DNA from 4 places in the Rheinheimera sp. ATLC3 genome. Region 4 is predicted to be linked to each of the others. Evidence: predicted binding sites of a transcription regulator. Region 4 holds the regulator's gene; each other region holds the start of a gene.
What was found. The regulator sigma-54, encoded in region 4, starts transcription at its own class of promoters, with help from an activator protein. The targets are predictions, from matches to a motif close to TGGCANGNTNCNTGCTT.
Positions count from the first base shown of each region.

Region 1: the regulator sigma-54 is predicted to act here: its motif matches at 5,400-5,416, upstream of AC5SV9_RS15235 (PEP-CTERM sorting domain-containing protein).
Region 2: the regulator sigma-54 is predicted to act here: its motif matches at 1,952-1,968, upstream of AC5SV9_RS13540 (PEP-CTERM sorting domain-containing protein).
Region 3: the regulator sigma-54 is predicted to act here: its motif matches at 2,425-2,441, upstream of AC5SV9_RS12075 (PEP-CTERM sorting domain-containing protein).

Region 1 is NZ_CM182103.1:3,298,004-3,305,899, reverse strand. It holds gene AC5SV9_RS15260 (sensor histidine kinase) at 1-1,257, shown strand, start outside; gene recJ (single-stranded-DNA-specific exonuclease RecJ) at 1,264-2,997, opposite strand; gene dsbC (bifunctional protein-disulfide isomerase/oxidoreductase DsbC) at 3,004-3,720, opposite strand; gene xerD (site-specific tyrosine recombinase XerD) at 3,740-4,657, opposite strand; gene fldB (flavodoxin FldB) at 4,789-5,307, shown strand; gene AC5SV9_RS15235 (PEP-CTERM sorting domain-containing protein) at 5,505-6,386, shown strand; gene AC5SV9_RS15230 (winged helix-turn-helix domain-containing protein) at 6,432-7,622, opposite strand; gene AC5SV9_RS15225 (tRNA1(Val) (adenine(37)-N6)-methyltransferase) at 7,636-7,896, opposite strand, start outside.
Region 2 is NZ_CM182103.1:2,930,068-2,937,963, reverse strand. It holds gene AC5SV9_RS13545 (S8 family serine peptidase) at 1-1,155, opposite strand, end outside; gene AC5SV9_RS13540 (PEP-CTERM sorting domain-containing protein) at 1,404-1,892, opposite strand; gene tdh (L-threonine 3-dehydrogenase) at 2,118-3,143, opposite strand; gene AC5SV9_RS13530 (glycine C-acetyltransferase) at 3,159-4,355, opposite strand; gene AC5SV9_RS13525 (TetR/AcrR family transcriptional regulator) at 4,481-5,143, opposite strand; gene coaD (pantetheine-phosphate adenylyltransferase) at 5,263-5,745, shown strand; gene AC5SV9_RS13515 (capsule assembly Wzi family protein) at 5,742-7,139, shown strand; gene AC5SV9_RS13510 (acyltransferase family protein) at 7,169-7,896, opposite strand, start outside.
Region 3 is NZ_CM182103.1:2,598,340-2,606,235, reverse strand. It holds gene AC5SV9_RS12080 (M3 family metallopeptidase) at 1-2,101, shown strand, start outside; gene AC5SV9_RS12075 (PEP-CTERM sorting domain-containing protein) at 2,521-3,090, shown strand; gene pmbA (metalloprotease PmbA) at 3,172-4,518, opposite strand; gene yjgA (ribosome biogenesis factor YjgA) at 4,635-5,153, shown strand; gene AC5SV9_RS12060 (branched-chain amino acid aminotransferase) at 5,353-6,348, opposite strand; gene tldD (metalloprotease TldD) at 6,517-7,896, opposite strand, start outside.
Region 4 is NZ_CM182103.1:1,827,373-1,835,268, reverse strand. It holds gene AC5SV9_RS08585 (monovalent cation/H+ antiporter subunit A) at 1-440, shown strand, start outside; gene AC5SV9_RS08580 (Na+/H+ antiporter subunit C) at 440-793, shown strand; gene AC5SV9_RS08575 (monovalent cation/H+ antiporter subunit D) at 793-2,316, shown strand; gene AC5SV9_RS08570 (Na+/H+ antiporter subunit E) at 2,313-2,852, shown strand; gene AC5SV9_RS08565 (K+/H+ antiporter subunit F) at 2,842-3,111, shown strand; gene AC5SV9_RS08560 (Na+/H+ antiporter subunit G) at 3,121-3,483, shown strand; gene AC5SV9_RS08555 (HPr family phosphocarrier protein) at 3,524-3,793, opposite strand; gene rapZ (RNase adapter RapZ) at 3,793-4,656, opposite strand; gene ptsN (PTS IIA-like nitrogen regulatory protein PtsN) at 4,653-5,126, opposite strand; gene hpf (ribosome hibernation promoting factor) at 5,134-5,421, opposite strand; gene AC5SV9_RS08535 (RNA polymerase factor sigma-54) at 5,448-6,935, opposite strand; gene lptB (LPS export ABC transporter ATP-binding protein) at 6,988-7,710, opposite strand; gene lptA (lipopolysaccharide transport periplasmic protein LptA) at 7,707-7,896, opposite strand, start outside.

The DNA of each region.
Region 1 (7,896 bases), 1.5 Mb from region 4:
GGCTTAGCAGCCTTGCCAGGTGTCGGCGATATCACCTTGCTGGATGATATTGGTACCCGCTGGCAACGCAATAACACCTCTGAAAAGCAGGCAGCAGACAGCCGCAGCTTTTCGCTGCAGTATCATATTGGCAATGATCAGTATCTGCTTGGTGAGCTGCAGGTGACGCTGATGGATGATGCCATTTACCAGTCGCTAAAAACCAAAGCCGTCGCTATCAGTATCACCACCTGTTTATCATTACTGGTTGCCGCTCTTATTCTGTTGTATTTATTCCGCCATGCCATTAGCCGGCATCTGGAAAACATGGCGCGTTATGCGGCAACACTCGACAGTGACAACATGGACCAGCCGCTTAGCCTGAACCGCCCGGCGACCAGGCAACCTGACGAGCTGGATATGGTTGTCGAAGCGATAAACAAAATGCGGCAGAACATTCTGGATGATTTAAACAAACGCACTGAAATTGAGCTGGAGCTGATCCGACATCGGCAGGATCTTGAAAAGCTTGTATCGGAGCGGACAAAAGAACTGGAACAGAACAACCATACATTACAGCAGCAGTCTGCAGAACTGTCTGAGCAGAATGCCGAGTTAAATGCTTATGCTCATACAGTGGCACACGATTTAAAGCACCCCTTAACAGCATTGCTGGGACAAACGGCATTATTACAGGGTGCTGCCAGCGCATTGTCTGAACAACAACGCCGCAGTCTGCTGCAAAGCATTCATAGCAGTGCAGAGAAGATGAATACCATTATTAATGCCTTGCTAATGCTTGCCAGTGTCCGCCGCACTGATAATATCGCTACAGAATTACTTGATATCAAAGCAATAGCTACATCAGCCGCTGCCACCTTATCCAGCTTCGCCAGTGAACATAATGCCAATTTCCGCTTTACCGAATATTGGCCTAAGGCAATAGGTTTTTCGCCCTGGTTGGAGCAGGTATGGGTAAACTACATCTCTAACGCCATTAAATACGGCGGTGAGGCACCTACAGTAGTATTGGGGGCTAATGAGCTGTCAAATGGCCAGATCCGCTATTGGGTAAAAGACAGTGGCCCGGGCATAGCGCTGGAGAAACAAACTGCGCTGTTTGCACAGTTCAACCGTCTGGATACCAAAAAAGCTGACGGACACGGCCTGGGCTTATCCATTGTAGCCAGAATCGTGCAGCGCCTGGGCGGCGAAACCGGTTACGAGGCACCGCCAGACGGCGGCAGCCTGTTTTGGTTTAGCCTGCCTGCTGAATAACAGTCATTAGCATGCCAGCATATGCCGGACAATTAACTGCAAACTTTGCTTATCGCGAAATTCGTTAATATCCAACTGATACGCCAGCTGTACTTTTTGTACGTTAACATCAGGCCAGGCCTTGTTGTCGGCGTTAAACCAGATTGCATCCACCAATTTACCACTTGCCGTTTGCAGTACCATTTTCAGATGCTTATCGGACAGCATTTTTTGGCTGATTAGGCTGAACTCACCATCGAATACCGGCTCAGGAAACGCCTGCCCCCAGGGCCCGGCCTGTTGCAACAGCCTGGCAAAATCCAGCTCGAAGCAATCTGCCGGCAGTTCACCATCAGTATAAACAACGGCAGTCAGTTGCTCTGCTGTCAGATGCTTCTTGGCTGTTAACGACAACGCCAACTTAAAGGTATCAAGCCGCTCGGCACTGATGGTTAACCCGGCGGCCATCGCATGACCGCCAAACTTCTTAATTAAACCGGGATACTGTGTAGAAATTTCTTCAAGCAAATCGCGGATATGCAAGCCATTTATTGAACGGGCTGAGCCTTTCAGTTCGCCATCATCGCCTTGGGCGAATACTATCGTTGGCCGGTGAAACTGCTCTTTTATCCGTCCGGCTAAAATACCAATAACCCCCTGATGCCAGTCATGCCGATACAGGCACAGGCATTCGGGCAGCTCCTTGCCATCAAAAGATAACTGGCTTAAAAATGCCTGAGCTTCAGTTTGCATGCTTTGCTCAATCGCCCGGCGTTCGACATTTAAACTGTCCAGTTCAGCAGCGTATTGCCTTGCTAACCCAAGCTCTGGTGCCAGTAAACAGCTTATGCCCAGTGACATATCATCCAACCGGCCAGCGGCATTTAGCCTCGGCGCCAGCGCAAAACCAAAGTCACTGGCAGTGAGCTTTTGCGCATTGCGGTTTGCGACATCAATCAGTGCCTGAATACCGGGGCGGCATTTACCGCTACGAATTCGCATCAGCCCCTGGTGCACCAGAATACGGTTATTACTATCCAGTGGCACCACATCGGCCACCGTGCCAAGAGCAACCAAATCCAGCAGCTCGGCTAAGTTAGGCTCGCTTTGCTGTCCGGTAAAATAGTGCTGCTCACGTAATACCGCTCTAAGCGCCAACAGCAGATAAAACGCCACACCTACGCCTGCCAGCGCTTTACTGCCAAAGCTGCAACCTGGCTGATTAGGATTAACAATAGCATCGGCGTCAGGCAATTCATTGCCCGCCAGGTGGTGGTCGGTAATAAGTACTTTAACACCGGCTTTTTTTGCCAGCGCCACACCGTCAACAGCAGAAATACCGTTATCAACGGTAATAATCAGCTCAGCTCCCTGCGCGACAGCCAGCTCGGCCATTGGCGGCGTCAGGCCGTAGCCGTACTCGAAACGGTTTGGTACCAGATATTCGACATACTTAAAGCCCAGCGCTTTGAGGCCACTTAGCAGTACAGCGGTACTGGTGGCACCATCCGCATCAAAATCACCAACGATTACCAGATGTTGCTGCTCTGACAATGCCTGTACCAGAAGCTCTACCGCTGCGTCGATGCCTTTTAGGCTGTTAAAGGGCAATAACGCCGCGGCACCACGCTCAAGTTCGCGCATGTCGGTTATACCACGGCTGATGTATAAGCGCTGCAACACCGGATGTTGCACACCGGCTAAGCTTGGTAAAACGCCGGGTAAAGCCCGGCGCTGAATAAAACGGTTTACTGCAGACATAACAGGTTATGCATCTGTTTTCAGTTGTTCCAGTAACGCTTTTACCGGCTGATACCCGGGAATTAACCGGCCACTGGGCAGAATAATGGCAGGTGTACCGCTGATACCAAAAGACTGGCCCAATTCATATTGTGCCTTTACCGGGTTTTGGCACATCGCAGGTGTAATGTCTTTTCCATTTTTTGCAGCGGTAAGTGCAGACTGGCTGTCTTTGCTACACCAGATATGCTGCATCTGCAGATAGGTATCAGAGCCCAGGCCATTGCGCGGAAAGGCCAGATAGCGCACGGTGATACCTGCATCATTATATTGCTGCATTTCCTTGTGTAACTTACGGCAATAACCACACGTCGGGTCCGTAAACACGTTAATCACGTACTTTTCGTTTTTTGCTTTGTATTCAATAGTGTCGTTTTCACTAGCTGCCAGCTGCTTCTGAATATAAGGCCGCATTTGTTCGTCGTTTACCAACACCTTATTTTTCAGATCGTAAATATTACCTTCGATAAAGTATTGGCCATCTTTTGAGGTAAAGAACAGCCCTCTGTTGGTAAATACCTGCAATAACCCATCCAGCGGCGCATCAGCCACGGCTTTGACTGTCAGATTCAACTGGCTGAACTGCTCACGTACCTGCTCATATTCGGCCTCCGGCGCTTTTAGCTGCGCTTGCGCTGAGGCGATAAATCCAATACTGCATAAGGCTAAAACAAACTTCTTCATATACTTTCCTGCTAAGCGCCTAAGGGCGCGGATGATGTTGCTGGTGCAAGCTTTGCAAACGTGCCTGCGCGACATGGGTATAAATTTGAGTCGTCGACAAATCGCTGTGGCCTAACAACATTTGTACAACGCGCAAATCGGCACCATGGTTCAGTAAATGGGTCGCAAAAGCATGACGCAGCGTGTGAGGCGACAGCTCAGCCTGAATGTGCGCTACTTTGGCATAAAATTTAATACGGTGCCAGAAGGTTTGCCGCGTCATTTGCTGCGCCCGGCTACTGGGAAACACGACATCCAGCAACTGGCCACCCAGCAGCAACACCCTGCCCTGCTGCAGATAAAGCCGCAACCAGTGCGCAGCTTCTTCGCCCATCGGCACCAGCCGCTCTTTTTGCCCTTTCCCCGTTACCCTTACCAGACCGTGCTGCAGGTTAATTTGTTGCATCGACAACCCAACTAATTCCGATACGCGTAAACCACTGGCGTACAGCAGTTCAAGCATCGCTTTATCCCGAAACTGAATAGGGTCGTTCACATCGGGGGCACTGAGCAAGGCATTAACATCCTGCTCAGACAGCGTTTTTGGCAAGCTGCGGCCAATTTTGGGGTTTAATAACTGACTTAACGGGTTCTGCGCTATTTTGCCACTTTGATGCACATAAGCATAAAACCGCCGCAGGCTGCTAAGCGCTCTGGACGTACTGCGGGGGCTAAATGCCTTGTCGATGCGTTGTGCCAGATAACGGTTTAGTAGTTGGGCATCGGCATCCAGTAAGCCCTTTCTTTGCTGCACCAGAAAAGTAGCAAACTTTCTTAAGTCAGTACCGTAAGCGCTAAGCGTGTGTTCGCTGACACCTTTGTCCAGCCAAAGCTGGTCGAGAAACTCAGTAATCAGCACACCGTCAGCAGCCTGCAGTTGGGCTGTGTTTTCTGCCATAGCTATCCGCCTGTAAAACCTGAGCTATGGTAGCCTAAGCATGGCCTGAGGCAAAGCCGGGATTTTGTAACACCAGCTAATCTGCTACACTGCGCGCACTTTTACCGCCCAAATGTTGTAATGAGAACGGCATGAAAATTGGCTTATTTTATGGCTCAACCACCTGCTACACCGAAATGGTGGCCGAGAAAATTCAGGCGCTGATTGGCGCTGATACCGTTGAGCTGCACAATATCAAACATACGCCGCTTAGCCGGATGGCTGACTACGATATTCTGATCCTTGGCCTGTCTACCTGGGATTTTGGCGAGATACAGGAAGACTGGGAAGCACACTGGGATGAGATCAGCAACGTAAACCTTGGCGGCAAAATAGTCGCCATCTACGGTATGGGCGATCAACTTGGCTATGCCGAATGGTTTATCGACGCCGTGGGTATGCTGCACGAAGCCATAGCACCACAACAACCGGTAAGAATTGGTTTCTGGCCAACCGCAGGTTACGATTTTATTGCTTCTAAAGCGCTGACAGCAGATGGTGAATTATTTTACGGTTTAGCACTGGACGATGAAAACCAGTATGACCAGACTGACGAGCGGCTAAATGACTGGGTTAGTCAGGTACTACAGGAAATTGCTCAGCACTTATAAAACAGATAGATATGTCAGTTCTGTTTACAATTAAACCCGCCAATTCCCGCTGTACATTTGTAAACAGATGAAATGTTAACAGATTTTATTTCAGGCACAGATATTGCTGTAGAATTAGCGTTATTAAGTGTATCGCTATTAGTTGTTAAAGCGCCGTCTGTCTCAACAGCGCGCTCCTCAAGGATAGGGAGTTGTGTATGAATAAATTAGTATTGACCAGCCTTACTATGGCTGCAGTTGTAGGCAGTTTTAATGCACAGGCAACGCTGACCAGCATCCGTAACTGTGAAGTTACCCCTGCTGCTATTCAGATAACCAGTATTCAGAAACAGAGTGCAGGTAGTACGCCCATTTTGCTTCCGGCTGGGACTGCTGTGCCAAGCGACTGCCTTGGAGTATATAACGACAAGACTGTTTATCCGGCTGGAGTTTACGACTTTGGCCCAGGCCTTAACTCAAACCTGGGTTGGAAAGATACCAGCTTTTTAAACGATACTTCGTTGTTCGGCCCTTATGGCGCTTTTGTTGATCAATCTGATCTGCAGGATCTAAAAGACAAAGACGTGTTTGTTGACCCGGGCTGGATTTTTGTCGGTAAACTTGATTTAGACACCGGCGCATACGAGTCAGGTACCGTGAAGCGGGATGGTTTTGACAGTTACACCTTTGAAGAAGGTATTATTGATATTAGCGGTGGCACCTCTGGCACCTGGACTTATACACCACCTAAATATAATCCTCAGACACTGATGAATATCCTGGGTGCCAATAAGTTCTTTGATCAGGCCGCAGTAATTTTTAAAGGCGGTAATGATTACGCGATTTATAATTTCTCGCTGAAAGATTTGTTGCTGGATCCTGTCGTGGGTACAGACGACGAGAACTATATGTTTAGCGGTACCTGGGATATGTCTAAGGTTCTTAAGACACCAAATGGTAAAAACCCAGCCGGGTTGTCTCATGTGTCATTGTGGTTACGTGATCCAAGCTTTGTCACTCAGGTGCAAGTACCCGAGCCTGCTACTGTCGCCATTCTGGGTTTAGGTTTGTTGGGGCTGCGTTTACGCCGTAAACACTAAGCTCTAACCCAATGCAAAAAACCATCGCAGCAAGCGGTGGTTTTTTTATGCCTGAAGATACTGTAAGCGCCTGTAGTTCTGCTTTAGCAGCTTGTCATGGCATGACACTAACTTCCAGCGTACACAGTCATTAAAGCGGGTGTAAGCCGCCACCGCATGCTCAAAAGCCTCAATAAAGCTACTACTCACCATACCGTGGCTATCGTAAGCGCCATCGTCCAGTGTCAGTTGCTGCAACAATAGGGTTTTGCTGGCCCGGTCAGCTTTTACATCTACCCGGCCAACCATTCGCGTCTGCCACAAAATCGCCAGGCTGTAATAGCCAAAACGGCGCTTCTGCGCAGGCACATACACCTCTATCTGGTAGTCAAAATTAAACCACTGTTTTAACCTGTCGCGCTGGATAAGCACATTATCAAAGGGATTAAGTAACCAGACGGTATTACCGGTTTCAATCGCGGCAGAATCAACGTCTGGTAAAAAATAATGCGTTTTACCCTGATAGCTAAACTGCGCTAATTCGCCCTGCTCCAGCATATGAGTAAGCTCAGTTTGCAGCGCAGCTTTAATGTTTTTACGCAGGTAACCGATCTGGCCTACGGTGCCAAACCCGTGAGCCTGCAGATAACGCTGAATAAGATAACGACAAAACTCCGCCTCGTCCGGCAGCCTTGTATCTACCGTAGCGGGTAAGACACGTTCGGTCAGGTCATACACTTTCTGAAAATTGTCACGCCGCAGTGCCATTACCTCACCGTGCATAAATAACTGCTCCAGCGCTTTTTTCGCCGGCTTCCAGTCCCACCAGCTACCGCGGCTTTTCACATCATCATTAAAATCGCTTGCCGTCAGCGGCCCTTCTTCGCGCAGTCTGGCCAGCACCTGCGCCATCATCTGCTGATCCGGTTCATGCCAGTGCCGTTCACCCTGTTTCAGCTGGTGTTTACGGTATAAACTGAACCGATAATCAGCCATCGGCAGATAAGCTGCGGCATGCGCCCAGTATTCAAATACCTGACCACTGGCAACAGCGTTGTCGAGCATCTGGGGCTGATAGTGTGGCAAACGGCTGTGCAGCACATGATGATGAGCACGCTGTACCACATTAATAGAATCAATCTGCACGTAGCCCAGTTGCTGTACCGCCGCTTCAAGGGACGCTGGCGGCTGCAACAGCCCTTGCTGCCGCAGTAAAATATGTATCCATTCCTGTGCCGAAAAGGGGCTGCTTTGCATAAGGTTGGCCTGTTTAATCTGGGAACTTCAGATAAAAAGCGCTGAGTAACTGCTGGTACTGCAATGAGTAAGCACCGCTTTCATCATGGATATACAGCTGTGTCTGCTGCAGTTTACCTGCGCTGCCACTGCGGCCAAAGCATAACAAACTACGGTGTGCTTTGGCCGGTTTAGTGAAAACGGTACAGCTGTGTTGTAACTGCCAGCCACCAGACAGCGCCAGGCGGATAAAGTCTTCAGCGCTGCTAACGGGTAGCACTATGGCTAATGTGCC
Region 2 (7,896 bases), 1.1 Mb from region 4:
TACCCAGGGTGCTGGTGTACCTATGGTGCTTGCTGTCGGACCATCGTTACCGGCAGACACTGACACAAATACACCAGCCTGGGCAGCGCGCAGTTTAGCGGCTGCAGATACTGTTGTCAGGTTGGTTCTGTCACCACCGATCGAATAGTTAATGACGTCTACACCATCAGCCACTGCCTGATCAATCGCCGCCATAGTATCGCCGTAGAAACAGCCGCGCTCGTTTACGCCTTCAGGGCTAACATAGTCACTGTTCCAACAGGCTTTATACATAGCGATGCGCGCGCGCGGCGCGATGCCGGATACGGTTGCTACCGGAGTGCCGTTAAATACCGCCGTAACACCCTCGTTACCGCCAGCAGTCGAGGATACGTGAGTACCGTGGTTATCCGCGTCACGGGGTGAAATAAATTCGCCAGGCTGAATTTCATACACAGTTTCGAAAGTGCTCTTGAAATAGCGCGCACCAATCAATTTGTTATTACAGCTAAATTCCGGGTCTTCGCCCACGTCACAGGTGCCGTTCCAACCTGACAGCGGCGCGTAAGAGCCATCATCAGCAAAGCTTGGATGCTCTGGCCAAATACCGCTATCGACAACACCGATAACCACATCTTCACCTTTAACACCCAGTGTGTGCAGGCCATCAGGTGAGCTGGTCAGCCCTAAAAAGGCCGGCGTATTGGACGTCGTCATCTGCTGCGCTTCGTCACGCCATACACCTGCCACATTCGGGTGATTACGCAACGCTTCTGCCTGAGCAGCTGTCATCTTGGCTGAAAAGCCGTTAAAGGTGTGGGTGTAAGAATAGATCAGTTTATCAGCACCGCTTTGCGCCGCCAGATTCTGATGTAGCGCCTTAAGGCTCTTGGTATAAGTTTGCAGCCTTGACGATGATGAGTTATAGCGGTTCAGCGCCCTGGTAACAGACTGACGCGCTGGCATCAGCTCGCCTAATTCCTGTGCTTTCTCAATGCCGGTTTTACCTTTTACCTGCACAATATACGGGGCGACTGTGGCATCAACGGCTTCCTGTTTTAATAATGCCGGGTTTATCTGAATTTCATAAGGGTTGTTCATTTGCTGGGCGTGCGCTACGCCCGCTGCGACCGCTACCGCAAGGGCGGTTCTGGTCATAATTTTGGTAAGTTGCATGCTCGTTCTCCGTTTATTTTTATCTTTCGCAACACGTATTTTTTCCTGCAAAGCAGCATCACGGCCTGGCTAATGATAAAGAGTGGCAGTATGTTTTTACGTCACTGTATAAAAATCAGACACCCTCTTTTAGTCATCTCAGACCAAAGCATAGCTTTAACCTTCACTGCACATAGATAACAAATATTTACAGCTGTAATGTTATTGATAAAAAAGCTGACACTTTAGCGCTTAACAGAGTTAACAGCTTAAACGCGGCGACGTAGTAATAAGCCACCAACACTGGCTAACAGTAAAAACATAGTGCCTGGTTCTGGTACATTGACTGACGCAGCGCTTAATGCAAAGTTGGTATCAACAACGAAGTCACCATCTGTAGTAAAGATATCCATATAGCCAAAGTCAGTATCCCAGAAGCCTTGGAAAGCAAAGAAACCATCGGCATCTGTAACATCAAAACTCAGGAAACTGAAACCAGCGAACAGGTCTGCCGGGTCAAACTCTGCTACAAACAGAAAATTATCAGTGATAGTAAAACCGAACAGCTCAAACATTTCCCATTCAAGCACGTTGCCGAACTCATCGATATCATTAATATCGACTGACAAGGTGCCAAAGACTGAACCGTCTTCAAGCAGAAAATCTTGCGTAATAATAGGTGTGGCCTGTGCGGTTTGAGGTAAAGCAAAACTGCTTAACACTACTGTCGCAACAGCAAATAGTATGGACTTCAACATGGATATACCTCTGAATATTGTTATAGATTGTGTTTTTGCAAAAACTTGCAACATTTGTAATGCATAAACCAATCCAACTAAAAATTCAGCTTTATATCAGCACATTAGGCCATTTCAGTTCAGATCCCCTGTCAGAACCCAATCTTGATTGAAAAAAAAACCGACAATAAAAAAGCGAACCTCAGTTCGCCTTTTTATCATCGGTGTAGCGTGCGGATTTAGTTGTCAGTACCAGTTTAGTATCACTTTACCAGACTGCCCTGAGCACATAATGTCAAAGCCTTCCTGAAAACGTGACACTGGCATTTCGTGCGTGATCATTGGGGATAAATCCAGTCCGGACTGAATCAAACTGGCCATTTTGTACCAGGTTTCAAACATTTCACGGCCGTAAATGCCTTTAATGATCAGGCCTTTGAAAATAACCTTGTTCCAGTCAATTGCCATATCAGAGGGTGGAATGCCGAGCATGGCAATTTTGCCGCCATGGTTCATGGTATCGAGCATACTGCGAAACGCAGCCGGTACGCCTGACATTTCCAGGCCAACATCAAAGCCTTCGGTCATGCCGAGCTCTTTCATGACATCTTTCAGACTTTGCTTACTGACATCCACGGCACGGGTGGCACCCATTTTCAGCGCCAGCTCTAAGCGATACGGGTTTACGTCGGTAATAACCACATGGCGGGCGCCAACATGCCGCGCTACTGCTGCTGCCATAATACCGATAGGGCCGGCACCGGTTATCAGCACATCTTCACCAACTAAATCGAACGATAACGCAGTATGCACCGCGTTACCAAAGGGGTCGAAAATGGCCGCGATATTATCCGGAATATTGTCCGGTAATTTAAACGCATTGTAGGCTGGGATCACCAGATATTCGGCAAAAGCGCCCGGGCGGTTAACACCAACCCCGGTGGTGTTGCGGCATAAATGCACACGACCTGCGCGGCAGTTGCGGCAGTAACCACAGGTAATGTGGCCCTCGCCTGACACGCGGTCACCGACTTTAAAGCCGCGCACCTCAGAACCCATACCCTCGACCACACCGACATATTCGTGGCCAACTACCATGCCGTGCGGAATGGTATTCTGTGCCCACTCATCCCATTTATAGATGTGCACATCGGTACCACAAATAGCGGTCTTTCTGATGCGGATAAGCACATCGTTTGGCCCCACTTCCGGTTTTTCGACTTCGGTTTGCCAGATGCCGGGTTCTGCTTTTAATTTTGCTAATGCTTTCATCTTTACGCCCCGCCCTTATGCGATCACGCCCATGTCTTTACCTATACGGATAAAGGCATCAATTGCCTTGTCCAGTTGCTCTTTACTGTGTGCTGCAGAAATCTGGGTACGGATCCGGGCCTGGCCTTTAGGCACCACCGGGAAAGAGAAACCGACCACGTAAATTCCTTCTGCCAGCATACGTTTGGCCATCTCGGCAGCGACTTTGGCATCGCCCAGCATCACCGGGATAATGGCATGGTCTTTCCCTGCCAGGGTAAAGCCGGCCGCTGACATTTTCTCCCGGAAGTAATCGGCGTTCTGCCATAACTTTGCCCGCAAGTCGTCGCCTTGCTTTAACATCTGAAGTACTTTGATCGACGCCGATGCTATCGACGGTGCCAGCGAGTTTGAGAACAAATATGGCCGTGAGCGTTGCCGCAGCCATTCAATCACTTCTTTCTTGCCAGAGGTATAACCGCCCGATGCGCCACCCAGCGCCTTACCTAAAGTACCGGTAATAATGTCCACTCTGTCCATCACACCACAGTATTCATGTGTGCCACGGCCGTGTTTACCGACAAAGCCGACAGCGTGGCTGTCATCTACCATCACCATGGCGCCATATTTATCAGCCAAATCGCATACGGCTTTTAAATCAGCAATAACGCCATCCATTGAGAACACACCGTCGGTCGCAATCAGCTTAAAGCGTGCACCATCGGCATCAGCCTGTTTTAGCTGAGCTTCAAGCTCGGCCATATCATTATTGGCATAGCGGTAACGTTTGGCTTTACACAACCGCACGCCATCAATAATGGACGCATGGTTCAACGCATCGGAGATAATCGCGTCTTCAGCACCAAGCAAGGTTTCAAATAAGCCGCCGTTCGCATCAAAACAAGAGGAATATAAAATAGTATCTTCTGTGCCAAGAAACTCGCTGATGCTCTGCTCCAGCTGCTTGTGAATATCCTGAGTACCACAGATAAAACGTACCGATGCCACACCAAAACCATGGCTGTCCAGGCCGTGTTTCGCGGCGGCGATAAGATCAGCATGGTTTGCTAACCCCAGGTAGTTATTGGCGCAGAAATTCAGTACCTGCTCGCCGCCAACATCGACACTGGCTTGCTGCTGCGACGTAATAATACGTTCTGCTTTGTATAAACCTTCTGCTTTAACATCATCTATTTGTTGTTGTAGGTGTTGCAGAAAAGCGCTGCTGCGCATAAAGCCTCCTGTTACGGGGTAGAGAGAACAGAAAAAACGGCGCTATTGTATAGCTTATGTTGGTGCTGTGCAGTGATTTTGCTCAATTGGCGCCGCTGCTCAGACCTGCTGCTGTCAAGTTTAGCCTACAGCAGCTGAACGTCGCCGGCGAGCGCCTCATAATGTTGTTGCAGCCGGGTAATACGCGGTTTTGCCTGCACGGTGGCGTATGGTTTGAATAGTAGCAGTACTTTTAAAACCCCCTTATAAACACTGGCCTGATCAATATCTTTATCCGGTGCCTGGGTTTTCAGATAACTGATCCAAAACGTAACCAGCAACTTAATGCTGTGCGCCAGGTCAGTAATATCTTCGTCATCAATATCAATAATATCGGATTGTTTCAGAGCTTTAAGCACTGCAGTAACACGCATTAGCACGCCTTGCTGTACCTGTTGATAGTCCTGCTGCAATGCCGGGTCCCGCGACAAAATATCCGGCAAATTGGCGTAGAAGAAATGAAACCGCCACATCAGCTCAAATACGGCATCCAGATAATTTGCCAGCGTATCTAAAGCTTCTGCTTTATCAGACGGCGGCTTGATTTTGGTTTCCAGTAACTTGGCGTACTCTTTAAAAATCTGCCGTACGATGTCTTCTTTATTACGAAAGTGGTAATACAAATTACCCGGGCTGATGCCTAAATGAGCGGCGATATGGTTAGTGGTAACCTGACGTTCACCGACCTGATTGAATAATTCTATGCTGGCTTGCAGAATTTTATCTTTGGTTCTTAACTTCTTTTCCATCTGCGAAACAGGCTTATGGTTAGCGAATTTAATTTGCTATAGTAACGCCAAATTGACTAAAAACTCTAGTCACAGCTTGTACGAGGCTTTTGCCCTTACCCAGGAATGCCGACAACATAATGAAAATAAAAGCAATTTACCCAGGCACTTTTGACCCCTTGACCAACGGCCATGCCGATTTGGTGCAGCGCGCCGCCCGTATGTTTGACACCGTAATAGTGGGTGTTGCCGCCAACCCGAGCAAACAACCGCTGTTTACACTGGAAGAGCGCGTCGCGCTGGCACAACAGGCATTTACCGGCATCAGCAATGTTAGCGTGATTGGTTTTTCCGGCCTATTGGCAAAATTTGCCGAGGATAACGCCGCCCAGGTGCTTATCCGCGGTGTCAGGGCTGTGGCTGATTTTGAGTACGAATTCCAGCTTGCCAGTATGAACCGGCAACTTAACCCCGCACTGGACAGCATTTTTATGACGCCGTCAGAAAAAAATACCTTTATCTCTTCTACTCTGGTCAAAGAGGTTTGCCGTCACGGTGGTGATGTTTCCAGCTTTGTCCCGGCCCACGTAGAAACAGCGCTTAAAACCAGACTGAACGTATGACAAAAAAACTTTCAATGGCTGCAGCCTTGCTCTGCACGGTGCCAGCCGCGGCTGCGCCCTGGGTTGATACCACAGATAACTACTTACGCCAGTCATTGCAGACTCTGGCGCATGCCGGCGTAATATCCGGCCCGGTGAATACCTACCCGCTGATGTGGAAAAACATTGTCGCAGATTTAGCATCCGCCCAGGAGCAGCCAACACCAGAGTTAGAATTTGCGCTGGCGCATGTACGTTCTGCGCTAAACGCCAGTCAGAAAAATTATATTGCCGGCATGAAGGTAAGGGGCAGCAGTGATCCGTCATTGTTTCAAAGCTTTGGCGAAACCTATGTTGAAAAAAGTGCTGTCAGTTTGTTCAAAGAGTATCTTGGTGATGGTTGGGCAGCAAAAACTCAGGTTAATTACCGCCAAACAGAGAATGGCAGCACTGAACAGGATTTGACTTATGACGGCAGCTATTTAGCACTGCTCAGCGGTAACTGGGTGCTGGCGCTGGATCAGCAGCCTATGTGGTGGGGCCCGGGGCAGCAAACCGCTTTGCTGGTAAGTAATAACGCCCGCCCTATTCCATCAATAAGACTAAGCCGGCACAGCTGGCAGCCCAGCGAAAGCGCTCTGTTCAGCTGGCTGGGGCCCTGGAGTTTTACCACGTTCATTGGTCAGGGTGAACACAACAGCCTGCCGCGGCAAATCAAGTATTTCGGTGCCCGCTTCAGTGCCCGTCCGCACCCCCAGCTGGAGCTTGGGTTGTCCCGTATCAGCCAGTGGGGCGGTGATACGCTGGACAACGGCTTAGATGCTTTTACCGACATGCTGCTGCTTGATGACAAGATGAACTCTGACAATATGGCAGCGGTTGATCTGACATTTCATACCACCTTGTTTGACCGCCCGTTCAGTTTTTACACCGAACTGGCAGACGATAATAACGGCGGTAATTTAAGTAAACCGCTGCAGCTATATGGGGTAAGAACATTTTTTGGTCATTCCAGCGCAGTTCACACGTTAAATCTTGAATGGTCTGATACTTATATTCGCTGCGAAGATGCGCTGACCGCAGGCCATTGTGCCTACGAGGGCGATATTTACCCTCAGGGCTACCGGCGCTACGGCAGAGTAATAGGCAGTGGTTATGGCAGCGATGCACGTGTATTGTCTGCCGGTTACCGTTACCAGACATTTGATGGCTACAGTTGGGCTGTCAGTGTACTGCGCGGTGAATTCCTTGCCGCCAGTTCGACCTTGAAAAACTGGCAGCTGCGGCTGGAATACCGGCAACCGTTTTTTAATGGTTTACTCAGTATTGAAGGCCGGGTGTTTGACAAATCACCACAGCCAGAGCTGGAAATAAAACGCGGCAGCATAGCTGCGACCTGGGAATACCGTTTCTGATAGGTTAAATATTATTATCTGCCTGCCGGCTACAGGCGGATAATAATATTGCGTTGATACAACAGCCGCGACAACCACCAGAACCACAGCACATGCAACATTGCAAACAACAGCGAAGCCTGCTTTGGTGCCAGTACGGTAGTAAGCAGTTCGAAACTAAATTGATACAGGTTGCTATTGCCTGCCGGGATAAGCGACAGACAGACAGCCCACAGCCACGACAGAATATAGATAAATAAAGGATTGGTGCCGTAAGTAATAAGCGGCTGTACCAGCGCACGTTTTGCCAGCACATCTGAAACCCACACCAGCAAGGCCAGTATCCACAACAAAATAGCGCTGGAAAGCAATACGTAGCTGCCGCTCCACAAGGCTTTATTCACCGGCCAGAACATACTGCATAACCAGGCGGCAATGAACAACACTGCAGCAAACTTAACCAGCCAAAGCGCACCGGCTCTGGCACTGTGCTGAACAAGGTTAGCCGCGACATAGTACCCCACCAATACTGAGACCACGGCAGGCAAAGTGCTGAGTAACCCTTCAGGGTCAAAAGCGATACCAAAGCCCTGATAAAGATGATTAGATCCAAACAGCAACATATCCAGCTTCAACACGGCATTGCCCGCCAGACTAAAAGGCTGTCCGCTGCCAAAAATAAGCAGTAACATCCAGTACAGCACAAGCAGCGCTATGCTAAGAAGCGGTACATAACGTACCTTAATCAACAGCACCAGCGGCGCGGCCAGCATATAAC
Region 3 (7,896 bases), 770 kb from region 4:
ACAAACCACGGCTCAGCAACCTGCTGCTGAAGCAACAACCGCAGCTGAAGTGGTTTCCAGCAACCCATTAATGGTGAAAAGTACCTTGCAATACGAAGCGCCGAATTTTACTGAAATAAAAGATGAGCACTTCCTGCCGGCATTTGAAGAAGGCATGAAGCAGCATATGACTGAAGTCCTGGCCATTGCCAGCAACCCGGAACCGGCAACCTTTGACAACACGCTGGTGGCGCTGGAAAAAAGCGGCGAGCTGTTAACCCGTGTGTCGCGTATTTTCTATAACCTGGCGGGCTCCAGTTCGCACCCGCAGCGGCGTGAAATTCAGTCTGAGCTGGCGCCGAAAATGGCCGCGCACTCAGATAACATTAACCTGAACCCACAGCTGTTTGCCCGCATTAAAAGCCTGTACAACCAGCGTAATGACCTGGGCCTGGACGCAGAATCTGTACGCCTGATTGAAGTGTATTACGACCGCTTTGTCCGCGCTGGCGCCCAGCTGACTGAAGAGCAGAAAACGGCTATCCGTGCCCTGAACGAAGAGCACTCAAAGCTGACCAACCAGTTCTCGCAAAACCTGCTGGCTGAAACCAAAAAAATTGCCGTTGTCGTTGATACCAAAGAAGAGTTAGACGGCTTATCAGACTCGCAAATCACTGCCGCTGCCAATGCCGCTAAAGAAGCCGGCCATGAAGGCAAGTATCTGCTAAGCATCACCAACACCACCCGTCAGCCGGTATTAAGTCAGCTGAGCAACCGTGAGCTGCGTAAACGTGTCTGGGAAGCCTCGGCTAACCGTAACCAGAGCGGCGAAACCGACAACCGGCCTATCGTGGCCCGTTTAGCCCAACTGCGTGCAGAGCGTGCCAAGTTATTAGGTTACGACAACTGGGCCAGCTATGGCCTGGAATCGCAAATGGCGAAAACACCGCAGGCCGTGTTTGATATGTTAGGGTCTATGGTGCCGGCGGTTATTGCTAACACCAATAAAGAAGCGGCAGCGATTCAGGAAATGATCAAGCAAAAAGGCGGTGATTTCGAACTGCAACCGTGGGACTGGGAATACTATGGCGAGTTTGTACGTCAGGCGAAATACGACCTGGATGAAAACGAAGTTAAACAATACTTCGAATTTGACCGGGTATTAAAAGATGGCGTGTTCTACACCTTTAACCGCTTATATGGTATCCGTTTTGAGCCGCGCCCGGATTTACCAACCTACCACCCGGATGTAAAAGCATACGAAGTGTTTGACGCTGACGGCAGCAGCCTGGCGATTTTCTACGCCGATTATTTTGCCCGCGAAGGCAAGCGCGGCGGTGCCTGGATGAGCTCTTTTGTCGGTCAGTCTAAACTGCTGGGGCAAAAGCCGGTGGTGGTTAACGTGATGAACATTCCAAAGGCACCGGAAGGTGAGCCGACACTGGTCAGCTACGATAACGTTACCACTATGTTCCATGAGTTGGGCCACGGCCTGCACGGCATGTTCTCTGACGTAAACTACCCAACGCTGGCCGGTACGTCTGTATCGCGCGATTTTGTTGAGTTCCCATCTACCTTTGAAGAAGACTGGGCCGCCCACCCTGACGTTATAGCAAACTACGCCAAGCACTATAAAACCGGTGAACCCATCCCGGCTGAACTGCTGGACAAAGTGATGAAGTCACGCAGTTTCAATCAGGGTTTCGACACACTGGAATATATGTCTGCTGCCCTGCTGGATATGGAGTGGCACTCACTAAGCGCTGACGAGCCACTGCAGGATGTAAATGAGTTTGAAGCGGCAGCACTGAAAAAACACGGTGTTAACTTAGCGGCTGTGCCACCTCGTTATAAGTCAGCGTTTTTCTCACACTCTATGGGCGGCGGCTATTCAGCCGGTTACTACGCCTATATGTGGAGTGAAATTCTGGCGGCTGATGCGTTTGCCTACGTACAGCAGCAAGGTGGTTTAACACTGGAGAACGGCCAGAGCTACCGCAAAAACATTCTGTCTGTCGGTAACTCACGCCTGCCAATGGAGTCTTACAAAGCCTTCCGTGGCCAGGAGCCAACGACAGATGCGCTGTTAATCCGTCGTGGTCTGAAGACTAAGGTAGATTAAGCACATTGAGTGTCGAACCGATTGCCTTAAAGCAACCCGGTTCTCACTAACTGCAACCAAAACCCGGTTTATATAACCGGGTTTTCTCTCATCTGAAGCTACTATTTTTTAGTAATAGCCTTTTCACTGTGACAACGAACCGAACCGGCAGCAAGCCGGGCTTCTGCTTTTAAACCGGCCCTGCAATATATCGGCAACCTGCTTTCAAAATAAGATTGCCTGAAGAACGGCCACTGATTCATTAATGTCTATTTATTTTACACCTGGTGCAATAAAAATTGAAAAATCTTTTCAATGCATTGTTTTATATAAAATTTATTTATTGGCATATTATTTGAATAGGCGGGATCGACATTTACTGTTAATTCAAATTAAAGACCTTCCGAGGTCGATGGCAAGGGATGAAAAGGAAACATCAAATGAAGTACAAATTTTTGAAAACCGTAGTTGCGGCTTTTGCTTTGGCGGTAAGTGGATTTGCTAACGCCGCATGGATAGAGATCAATTTTGCAGACCTTACTCAAAACACCCAATATGCTAATTATGCCGGTGTCGAGTTCGACTTGATTGGCGGTGTAGACAGCTCAGGTGATCCTTTTGTGACGACGGGCGGCATTCATAACTCAAACAATAGCTGGTATCCAACAGCACAAATTTTACAATTTTCTTTCTCAAATTTAGTCGAAGAAATCAGCTTCGTTCTTGATAACTTTGGTTCAGGCAATGGTAGTTTCTGGACTGCTTTTGGTGCTGATAATTCAGCACTGGAAACGGGGTCATTCTCATCAGGCGGTGGAACATTCTCACTATCAGCTACCAATGTAGCTTATATTCAGTTCAATAATAATCAGCCATCCTCTAACTGGAATTTTCAGGTGAGCTCTTTTTCTGCCAGAGAGATCGCAAATGTTCCAGAACCTTCGACACTTGCAATATTAGCCCTTGGCGTAATGGGTTTGGCTTCTCGTAAATTTAAGAAGCAAGCCTAATTTATCTGAGCATACTTGAAGACAAACACTGACCATTAAGGTGGTCAGTGTTTTTATCTACCTCACAGCGCGCTCGCTAAACTAGCTCCCTGCTACCTGCATCTGGCTGATGAGTACTGAACCTGTCAGTACACCGCCACGGCGGTCAATGTCGTTACCAACCGCAGCTATCTGCATAAACATGTCTTTTAAGTTACCGGCAATGGTGACCTCGGATACCGGAAACTGAATTTCACCGTTTTCTACCCAGAACCCGGCGGCGCCGCGTGAATAATCACCGGTTACCGTATTCACGCCCTGCCCCATCAGTTCAGTCACTAACAAGCCTTTACCCATAGTGCGGCATAACTGCAGTAAGTCTTCATCGCCGTGGCTTATCAACCAGTTATGGATACCACCAGCGTGACCTGTGCTGGCCATGCCCAGCTTACGGGCAGAATAGCTGGTTGTCAGATAGGTTGTCAGTATGCCACTGTCAATCACGGTTAAATCGCGGGTTTTCACGCCTTCACCATCAAACGGGCTGGATGCCAGCGCCTGCTTTAAATGGGGCTGCTCAAGAACAGTAATACCCGGCGCCATAATTTGCTGGCCGACTTTATCCAGCAAAAAGCTCGATTTACGGTAAATGCTGCCGCCACTGATGGCCGACACTAAATGACCAAACAAACTGCTGGCAATATCGGCACGGAAAATGACCGGCACCTTTTGTGTCGGCACCTGACGCGCATTTAACCGCGCTATCGTTTCCAGTGCGGCTTCGCGGCCGATTTGTTTCGGGTCTAGCAGTTTGTTGTATTGGCGTGCGACGGTAAAACTGTAGTCGCGCTGCATGTCGTCGCCCTCTTCGCCGATCACCACACAGCTGAAGCTATGCCGCGAACTGGGGTGGCCGACCAGCTGGCCATGGCTATTGCCATACACTTTTAAGCCGGTATGTGATGAAAACGACGCGCCCTCAGAGTTGGTAATACGGTTGTCGGTATCAAAAGCAGCTTGTTCTGCACCGGCACATAACGCAATGGCCTCATCGGTACCTATGGTTTCCGGGTGGTATAAATCCAGATCCGGCGGTGACATTTCCAACCAGCTTGCATCAGCAATACCGGTATGTGGGTCTTCCGAGGTGTAACGGGCAATATCGGCAGCGGCTTCAACCGTGCGGCGCAGCGCCTGCGGGCTTAAATCAGCAGTGGATGCCGAGCCTTTGCGCTGGCCAAAATACAAACTGATACCCAGACCACCGTCCTGGTTGAACTCGACCGTTTCCACTTCACCGTGACGGGTTTCCACACTCAGGCCCTTAGTACGGCTCATTGACGCTTCAGCACTGCTGGCGCCCAGCTGTTTGGCATGCGCCAGTACCTCGGCTACGGCCTGTTTAACTTCGTCAATTTCCTGCCAGATTGTCGGTTGTGTTGATTGCATAATAATGGTTCAGCCAAAGAATTTGCCACAAGCTTATCATAGTCTGCGAAAGCTGGCTGCTGCCAGGCAGCACTATCATGTATACTTAGCAACATTACTGTTAAGAGTGAAACAAGATGACCGATTTTATCCACGGCGATACCTGGGACGAAGAAGAAGGCAAAAGTAAATCGCAGATAAAGCGTGAAATGCACGAGCTGCAAAAGTTAGGCGAAGAGCTGGTGGCGTTAAGCGCTGCGGCACGGGCCAAGATACCGCTGGATGACGAAATGCAGGACGCCCTGCAGCTGGCAGACAAGCTTGGTAACAAACGCGAAGCGTTGCGCCGCCATATTCAGTTTATTGGTCGTTTGATGCGCACCCGTGATTTAGAGCCGATAGAGCAGGCACTGGCCTTGCTGCGCAATACCAATCAGGCGGCCACCCGGCAGTTTCATAAAGTGGAGAACTGGCGCGATAAGCTGATTACAGACAGTGACGCAGTGACTGAATTTATCGCCGCTTACCCAGAGGTCGATGTTCAGCAGTTACGCCAGCTTATTCGTAATGCGAAAAAAGAACAGGAAAAACAACAACCGCCGAAGTATTACCGCGAGCTGTTTCAGCTAATTAAGCCTCTGATTATAGAGGAATAATCTGGTTACCCGGCGGGTGACAACGCTATTTGCACAGCCACAGATATTTTCGCCGCTGGCGAAGGCGGGTAAGACATTCGTCGGGAACGAATGTCGTCAGCCAAGCTGGCCCGCCAGATGAGGGGCAGGATTGCCCCGAATTCCGCTGTGGCGAGCACAATAGCGCTTGTCACCAAGCGCCCGGACTACCACGATGCGGTCAGCAGACCTTAACCAGCCAGCCGTGTTTATCTTCCGCTTTGCCCCATTGAATATCATTCAGTGCCTGACGTAAAGCTGCAGTTGTCGCGCCGCCCTGACCAGAGCCTACCTGATACTCTTTACCGGCGTGGATCAGCGTACCTACCGGGGTTAATACCGCAGCCGTACCCGACAACGCCGCTTCTGTGCCTGGCTTTTGCGCTCTCTCTAACAGTTCATCTACCGTTAGCTCACGCTCTGATACCTTCATACCACGATCACGCGCCAGCGTTAAGATCGAGTCACGTGTTACGCCGTGCAAGAATGAGCTATCGAGCGCTTTGGTGATAATTTCGTTGCCGTCAATCAGCAGGAAGTTGGCTGCGCCGGTTTCCTGTACATCGCCATTAGGGCAGAACAACACCTGATCAGCCTGCACCGCGGCACGGGCTTTCATAATCGGCTGTAATGCACTGGCGTAGTTACCGCCGCTTTTTACCATTCCCATATGGGCAGCACAACGGGCGCTGTCTTCCAGTAATAAACGTAGCGGTTTGGCGCCACCGGCAAAGTAGTCGCCAACCGGTGACAACAATACATACAGCATTGACTCCAGGCTTGGTGCCGCCGCTTTGCCAATAGAGGCTTCGGTACCGATATGGGTCGGGCGGATATACATAGAACCCGGTGGGTTTGGTACATCTGCTGCGTAACGCTTCACGATATCCAGGATCATCTGCTGTAACACAGCGCCATCGATTTGCGGCAGCGCCAGTAACTGGCTGCTCTGTGCTAAGCGGGCGACGTTTTTGTCCATGCGAAATACATAGATGCCGCCATCAGCATGACGAAATGCCTTTAAGCCTTCAAAACAGGTGCTGGAGTAATGCAGTACGTGTGCACCAGGATGCAGGCTGATACTGTCCGTTGCCACCAGTTCAGGCTGGCTCCAGCTGTTATTGTGAAAATGGGAGATAATCATCTCCGGGGTAAATACGGTACCAAATGCTGCCATCTTGCTAATTATTCCTGTTGATATTCGTAATAAGCCGCACTGTGCGTTAACCGGCTACCCTAAGCCAACCGTTGGAGCCCCGGACGGGCGGAAACGAGCCTACAGGGACGTATTTACGGCGTGTTGGTGTGGGTATCCGGTTAACTCACATTCTAAATAATTCAAAAACTACTGCGTTCCGCCTACCGTCATTGCATCCAGCTTCAACGTTGGCTGGCCAACGCCTACTGGTACGCTCTGACCTTGTTTGCCACAAACGCCAACGCCGGCGTCCAGCGCCAGATCGTTACCGACCATCGACACCTGCTGCATAGCCTCTGGGCCGCTACCAATTAAGGTTGCACCTTTTATCGGCGCAGTAATTTTACCGTTTTCAATCAGATAGGCTTCTGACGCTGAAAACACAAATTTGCCTGAGGTAATATCAACCTGGCCACCACCAAAGTTTGGTGCGTAAATGCCCTTTTTCACGCTGGCGATGATCTCTTCCGGGTCATGCTGTCCTGCCAGCATATAAGTATTCGTCATCCGCGGCATGGGTAAATGTGCAAAAGACTCGCGCCGGCCATTGCCGGTTGGCGGCACTTTCATCAGCATAGCGTTGTGCTTATCCTGAATGTAACCTTTTAAAATGCCGTTCTCAATCAGCACATTGTGCTGACTGGGTACGCCTTCATCATCAACGTTCAGTGAACCCCGCCGGTGTGCCAGCGTGCCGTCATCAACAATGGTGCACAGCTTAGAGGCTACCTGCTCGCCGATACGGCCAGAGAAGGTAGACGAACCTTTGCGGTTAAAATCACCTTCCAGGCCATGTCCAACCGCTTCGTGCAGTAAAACGCCAGGCCAGCCACTGCCCAGCACCACCGGCATAGTGCCGGCAGGGGCATCTATCGCCGTCAGGTTAACCTGTGCCTGACGCACTGCTTCGCGGGCGTAATGCTGCCAGCGTGGTGCATTGTCCACCAGCTCAGAGAAATATTGATAGTCAGTACGGCCACCGCCGCCGGCGCTGCCGCGCTCACGCCGGTCACCCTGCTGCAGCAACACCGAGCAATTCAGCCGCACTAATGGCCGGATATCGCTGGCAAAGGTGCCATCGCTGGCCGCAACTAATACTTCTTCGTAAACACCGGATAAACTAACCATCACCTGCTCGGCACGGCTGTCTAAAGTACGGATATAGGCTTCAATCTGATGCAACATCGCCACTTTGTCGGTATTGCTCAGGCTTTGCAGCGGCTCACATGGCAGGTAAATGTTGCTATTACCGCTTTTACTGAATGCTTTGACGCTACCCTGCTGGCCCTGCGCTGCGATGCCCCGGGCCGCAGTGGCGGCTTGTTTTAGCGCCGCGCCGCTAATGGTATCGGCATAAGCAAAACCGGTTTTTTCACCACTGATGGCCCGCACACCGACACCGCGTTCAATATTGAAAGAGCCGTCTTTTACCAGCCCGTCTTCCAGTACCCAGGATTCATGCACACTGGACTGAAAATATAAGTCAGCATAATCCAGCTGATGGTCGAATAAATAGCCCAGCGTTTG
Region 4 (7,896 bases):
TGCTGCTGGCTACCGTATCACAGAGTTTGTTACCGCTGGCGATTATGGTATCCATCTATATTTTCTTCCGTGGCCATAACTTGCCGGGTGGCGGCTTTATTGCCGGGCTTGTTACAGCAGTTGCCATTATTCTGCAGTACATTGCGCATGGCGTGGACTGGGTAAAAGAGCGGATGAACGTTGAGTACCAGCGCGTGGTGGCGATTGGCTTGATGATTGCGCTATTTACCGGTGCTGCCAGCTGGCTGTTTGGCCGGCCATTCCTGACATCCTGGTTCGACTATTTTGATATACCGGTGCTTGGCAAAATTGAACTGGCCAGTGCGATTGCCTTTGATTTAGGCGTATATATTACGGTGGTTGGTTCTACGCTGCTGATTCTGGCTAATCTCGGTAAGATGACGACCGCGCACCGGCCAGTGCATAAGGAAACGATCTGATGGAAACTCTGTTTGCCAGTTGTATAGGCTTTCTTACGTTTTGCGGTATTTTTCTGATGTTACGCGGCCGTACCTTTCCGGTGATGCTGGGGCTGACGATGCTGTCCTATGCCGTTAATCTGTTTATTTTTGCCTCCGGCCGCCTGACCCTGCGCGGTGCAGCGGTGCTGGGAACCAGTGAGCAGTATGCAGACCCTTTGCCACAGGCGTTGGTGCTGACCGCTATCGTAATAGGTTTCGCCATGACCGCATTTTTAGTCATCCTTGCTATCCGCGCCCGTGCCGATCTGGGCAATGACCATGTCGATGGTAAACTGCCTGATGCTGATGGCATGAAGAGGGAGAGTCGTTGATGTGGCATTTAATTACGGCACCTATTTTATTGCCGATGCTAACCGCGCTGGTCATTATGCTACCGCCGGTACACTATTCGCCAATGCGCCGGCGTTGGGTCAGTATGATTTCAAGCGCAGTTCAGCTGGTGCTGGTGGTGATTTTGCTGCTGCATGTACAGCAAAATGGCTTGCTGCACTACGCAATAGGTAACTGGCAGGCACCGTTTGGTATCATTCTGGTTGCAGATACTTTATCTATGGTGCTGGTGTGTTTAACGTCATTTCTGGCACTGGGGGCTATTTGCTATGGCAGCGCCGGTGAGGACGAGAAAGGGTCGTTTTTTCACCCGTTATTTCAGTTTCAGGTGATGGGCATCAATGGTGCGTTTTTAACCGGAGATCTGTTTAACCTGTTTGTGTTCTTCGAAGTACTACTGATTGCCTCTTACGCACTGCTGATCCATGCCGGTGGTAAGAACAAAACCAAAGCTGCTGTACATTATGTGGTACTGAACCTGACTGGTTCTGCCATTTTCCTGTTTTCACTGGCGGTATTGTACGGCACTCTTGGTACACTGAACATTGTAGATATGGCACAGAAGGTTGCGGTGCTGCCGGCTGAGGATCTGATGCTGGTAAAATCAGGCGGTCTGATGCTGATGATCGTATTTGCGCTAAAAGCGGCAGTGCTGCCACTGCAGTTTTGGCTGCCAGCCACCTATTCATCGGCTTCAGCACCTGTGGCTGCACTGTTTGCGGTAATGACAAAAATTGGTATCTATGCGCTGCTGCGGGTGTACACCACAATATTTGGTGCTGATGCGGGGCCGTTGCAGGGAATGGCTGCAGACTGGTTACTGCCGGCAGGCCTTGCCACTATAGTGCTTGGCGCTATTGGTGTGATATCCAGCCACGATTTTCGTAAACTGGTTGCGAATCTGGTGCTGGTATCCGTGGGTACGCTTGTTGCCATGGTCGCGCTGCATACTGAGTTATCTGCGGCGGCGGCATTATATTACACCGTGCATTCTACTCTAGTCACGGCTGCGCTGTTTTTGATTGCTGATCTGATTTCTAATCAACGTGGTAAAGCGGCAGACCGTCTGGTTTCTGGCCGGCGGGTAGTACAGCCGATATTGCTTGGCAGCCTGTTTATGCTGGCGGCGATGGCTGTTGCCGGCTTACCGCCTTTGTCCGGTTTTATTGGTAAGCTTATGTTGCTACAGGCGGTGACGGAACCTGCAAACCGCGCCTTACTTTGGACGGTGATATTAATGTGCAGCCTGCTGGTGATAGTGGGCTTGTCGCGTGCTGGCAGTACGTTGTTCTGGCGGGTAAGTGGTGGTGATGCAACTGGTGATAAGGCCGCGCCATTACAGGTATTTGCTGTATGCTGGCTGTTATTGGCCAGCCCGTTACTGGTGGTATTTGCCGGACCTTTAACTGAGCTGACGCAACAGGCTGCGGCACAGTTATATGATACGGACACTGCCGCCAGGACAATACTTGGCTCCGCCACTGCAGAGGGGGATGCGCCATGAGATTTGATGCAAAGTATCGCTGGCTGCCCACGCCATACCGCAGTGTCATGCTGTTTGTTGTCTGGTTATTGCTGAACCAGAGCATTGAGGCTGTACATTTATTTTTTGGGGTTGTGCTGGCACTGCTTATCCCATTATTGATACAGCGCTTTCGTGATCCTCAACCTGTCATCGAACGGCCATTGCTGGCACTGCGCTATATGCTGCGGGTACTGGCCGACATAGTGGTTGCCAATGCTCAGGTAGCAGTGCTGATCCTGGGGCCCAAAAGGCGGCTAAACCCGGCGTTTGTCAAAGTACCCCTGGATCTGCAGCACGAGCTACCTATAACGATTCTGGCCAGTACGGTGTCGATGACGCCGGGCACCGTAAGTGCGGAAGTGCTACCCAGCACTGAAAGCATTAAGCCAGGTGAGCCCTTACCACAACGTTGGTTATTAATTCATGTACTGAACCTGACTGATGAGGCGGCGCTAATTGAATCAATTAAACAGCGCTATGAAGCCCCACTAAAGGAGATTTTCAATGCTGGATAATGTCATTATGCTGGTGTTTGCAATGATCAGCATTGCACTGTTGCTAAACCTGTGGCGGTTGCTGCGGGGGCCCAGCCTGCCAGACCGTATTCTGGCGCTGGATACCATGTATATAAATAGTATTGCATTGATCATTTTGTATGGTCTGCTTATGGGCTCGCCGCTGTATTTTGAGGCCGCACTGCTTATTGCTATGCTGGGGTTTGTCAGTACTGTCGCCGTTTGTAAGTTCTTATTGCGCGGCGACATTATCGAGTAGGAGAGTACTATGCAACACTGGATGGAATGGGCAATCGCGTTTTTTCTGCTACTGGGCGGCAGCTTTGTGTTGATAGGGTCTATCGGTCTGACCAGGATGCCTGACTTTTTTATGCGTCTGCACGGGCCGACCAAAGCCACAACGCTTGGTATGGGCGGCATACTGCTGGGGTCAATTTTTTTCTTCAGCCTGACCGGAGATGTGAGTATTCACGAACTGTTGATTACTATTTTTCTGCTGATCACAGCACCAATCAGTGCTCATATGCTGATTAAAACAGCGTTACATCATAAACTGACTGCGATCAGTAAAACACGTGGGTTGGATAAAATACCCCCTGCTCAGGTGAAAGCGCATGATAGGAATGTGTAGCTAAGATTGAATGGCGGTGTACAAAGGGTTATTAGCGTAGCTAGTTTTCGTCGAAGCCGTTTTTAATAAGATCGGCGACGGCTCGTAGCGCCTGTGTAGCGTCTTCACCATCTGCACAAACCAGCAATGTCTTGCCTTTGCTACTCGCCAGCATCAGCAGTGCCAGCACACTGCTAGCGTCTGCTGTCTTATCTTCCTGTACCAGTTCAATTTTTGCCTGAAACTGCTGACATAACTGTGCCAGCTTGGTGGCTGCCCGGGCATGTAACCCAAGTTGATTTACAATAGTGACTTCTTCACTGCACTTCATCAGCTTGCTCTGCCGTGATGGCGTACCAACTCACGATGGCGTGTTTGCACGTCGTCTCTTAAGTTACGGTAACTTTCAGCCAGGCTTTCAACGATATAGACAGAACGGTGTTGGCCGCCGGTGCAGCCAATTGCAATTGTTAAATAGCTGCGATTATTACGTTCCAGATGCGGTAGCCAGGTACTGATAAAACTGTTTATTTGCCAGATATACTTGGCGACTACCGGTTCAGAAGCCAGATAGTCTTTGACTGGCTGGTCCAGCCCGGTCAGCGGCTTTAAATCCGGCTCCCAGTGTGGATTGGGCAGGAAACGGGCATCAAATACAAAATCGGCATCTTTAGGGATGCCATATTTAAAGCCGAAAGATTCAAACAGAATGACCAGTCGGCCGGTTTTTTGGCCCAGAATACGTTCGCGCAGCTGCTCAGCCAACTGATACACATTTAACTCAGTAGTATCAATGTACAGGTCAGCCCGGCTGGATATCGGGTCAAGTAATTGCTGCTCGCGGGATATAGCATCGTCCAGTGACATCGCCTGATGGGATAACGGGTGCAGGCGACGGGTTTCGCTGAAGCGCTTAATTAAACTGGCATGATCGGCGTCCAGATACAGAATAGTTAAATCCAGCTTTCGTGGCAGATAGGACAGGATCTCAGCCAGCTCATCGGGGTCTTGTGGCAGATTTCGAACATCTATACTGACAGCAACACGCTCGTACTGCCCCATCACTGTAGTGGCCAGCGTTGGTAGCAAATTAACAGGGATGTTATCTACACAGTAGTAGCCAAGGTCTTCCATCACACGTAAGGCAACAGATTTGCCTGAACCGGAACGACCACTAACTACCAACAGCTTCATTTTGCTGTTTCCATTGAGCTGTAGTCGACCAGCAACTGGTATAACTGCTGGTTTGTTTCTGCATGACGGATTTTTTTAGTCAGCTCTTTCTGGCTCAATAGTTTGGCGATGCCTGCCAGTGTACTTAAATGAGCCTGACACTGATCTTCCGGGATCAGAATCGCGCAGAATATATCGACCGGTTGATTGTCTATCGCGTCAAACGGAATCGTTTCTTTACTGACTACGAATACTAACACCGGCTGAGTGACAGTTTTGAGTTTGCCATGGGGGATCGCAATGCCGCCACCTATGCCTGTAGAGCCTAGTTTTTCCCGGGTCATCAGAGCTTCAAGGATACTGTACTCAGATATGTCTGGCAGGCGCTGATGTGCTAGCTCAGCAATATATTCCAGAATACGTTTCTTGCTGTTAAAAAGAACTGCACTTTTAGTGCAGTTCTCGGTAAGCATTGCGGTTAAATTCGTCATAATCTAATCAGTGTCGGGCTATTTTCTCTTTATGCTTAATGACCTGGCGATCTAACTTGTCTATCAACTGGTCTATGGCAGCATACATATTTTCATCTTCAGATACTGCGAATACTTCAGCACCATTAAGATGCAGCTTAGCTTCAGCAATCTGTTTCAATTTTTCCACGTTTAGGATCACATGTACATTGTTTATATGATCAAAGTGCCTTTCCAGTTTGGCAAATTTACTATCTACGTATTGTTTTAAGGCAGTGGTGATTTCAACATGGCGACCGGTCAGATTGATTTGCATAGACATATTCCTTCTTTTAGGCTTATTTACAGCAAGGTCTTGCGTTGATTTGACGGCGGAATATACAGAGACTCACGATACTTAGCGATGGTACGCCGCGCAACGTTAATGCCCTGTTCCATCAGAATATCGGCCATTTTACTGTCACTAAGCGGTTTGGCCGGATTCTCCGCCGCCACTAATTTCTTAATAAATGCACGAATAGCTGTCGAAGAACATTCTCCACCACTTTCTGTACTCACATGGCTGGAAAAGAAGAATTTAAGCTCAAATATACCCCGGGGTGTATGCATATATTTCTGCGTCGTGACTCGCGAGATTGTCGATTCATGCATGCCAACCATTTCGGCAACGTCATTTAACACCATAGGCTTCATCGCTTCCTCTCCGTGCTCAAAAAAAGCCTGCTGCTGCTGAACGATACAATTTGCCACTTTTAATAACGTTTCGTTGCGGCTTTCCAGACTTTTCAGAAACCATTTTGCTTCCTGCAGATGAGAGCGGATAAACTGGGTATCTGCGCTATTTTTTGCGGTACGCGACATCGCGGCATACTGCTGGTTTATACGTACTTTAGGCATAGCGTCAGGGTTTAGTTCAACCTGCCAACGGCCTTTTACTTTTATCACGCTAACGTCCGGAATAACGTATTGTTGCTCTTCACGAATAACGTCAGCGCCTGGGCGGGGGTTAAGGCTATGGATCAGCCGCATGACTTCCCGTAACTCGTCTTCTTTCAGTTTAGTCACACGCATCAAAGAACGAAAGTCACGGTTAGCTAAAAGTTCTGTATGGTCACGGATCATGCTTTGCGCAGCTGACAGGAAGGGGGTATCCGCGGCAAACTGGCGTAGTTGAACCAGCAAACACTCCTGAATAGATCTGGCACCAACCCCCACCGGGTCGAATAACTGAATACGCTTAATGACGGCTTCAACTTCGTCGGCTTCGATATCCTCTATCCCCAGCGACTCCAGAATCTCCTCGCAGCTGATGGTCAACAGGCCATTGTCGTCAATGGCTTCAATAATAATTTCAGCTATTGCCCGGTCAGTATCCGAGAAGGGCGTAAGTTGCATTTGCCAGCGCAGGTAGTCCTGTAACGTTTCACTGGTTTCACCCTGATAGACAAAATCTTCATCGCTGCCGCTGTTTCCGGCACTTACCGGCGCTGCACTAACCAAATCATCCCAGTTGTTGTCCAGCGGCAAGTCTTCCTGAATATTCTGCTCTGACATCGCTTCACTGCTGTCAGGTTCGCTCGGCTCATAGTTGTCGTCTGCTATCTGTTCTGAGTCGGTAGAGTTGAGTGAGGAAGGATCTGAGGTGTCTTTGGCATCAGCAGAAAAACTGTCATAGTCGTCTTCGGCTTCCAGCAATGGATTGGCATCCAATGCTTCCTGAATTTCCTGTTGCAACTCAATCGTTGACAGCTGTAACAAGCGTATAGCCTGCTGCAACTGCGGCGTCATGGTAAGTTGCTGTCCTAAGCGAAGTTGCAAAGAGGGCTTCATCTACTTCTACCGTTATCCTACTGAATAATGTGTTGAGATTGTTTTTCGCTAACTATAGCCTGAATTGCTCACCGAGGTATACATCACGGACCTTCTGATTTGCCAATACCTCTTGCGGTGGTCCCGACGCAATCAGCTCGCCATGACTGACAATATAGGCAATTTCGCAGACATCAAGCGTCTCGCGCACGTTGTGGTCGGTTATTAATACACCAATACCGCGCTGACACAGATGCTGGATAATCTTTTTGATATCCAGTACTGATATTGGGTCTACGCCGGCAAAAGGTTCGTCGAGCAGAATAAAAGCCGGGTCTGCTGCCAGTGCCCTTGCTATCTCTACCCTGCGCCTTTCGCCACCAGACAGGCTCATGCCAAGACTATGCTTGATATGGCCAATATGAAATTCTTCCAGTAAATCGTCTGCTATTTCTTCGCGTCTGCTGGCACTGAGATCTTTGCGGGTTTGTAATATAGCCAGCAGGTTTTCATATACCGTCAGCTTGCGGAAAATTGAACTCTCCTGCGGCAGATACCCTATGCCCTGACGGGCCCGGGTATGAATGGGGTCGAAGGTGATATCTTTGTCGTTCAGGCTGATATGACCTTTGTCTGATGGCACCAGACCGACAATCATATAAAAAGTCGTCGTTTTGCCTGCCCCATTGGGCCCGAGCAAACCGACGATCTGACCTGCATTCACTTCAAGGCTGACATCTTTAACAACTTGCCGGCCTTTGTAACTTTTCGCCAGGTGCGAAGCAACTAACTTCATGGATTATTCTTTTCCTCCGGCGTAAAAATCGTTGTTACGCGTTTTGACTCGTTACTTTCCGCACTTAGTTGCTGTTTTTCCACGTTATATTTGATAATGGACGCTTTGACAACACTACCGCTTTGCGTCAGCTCTGCGTCTCCACTCAACGTCAGAGTGCGGTTTGACGGCTCATACCGCATTTCA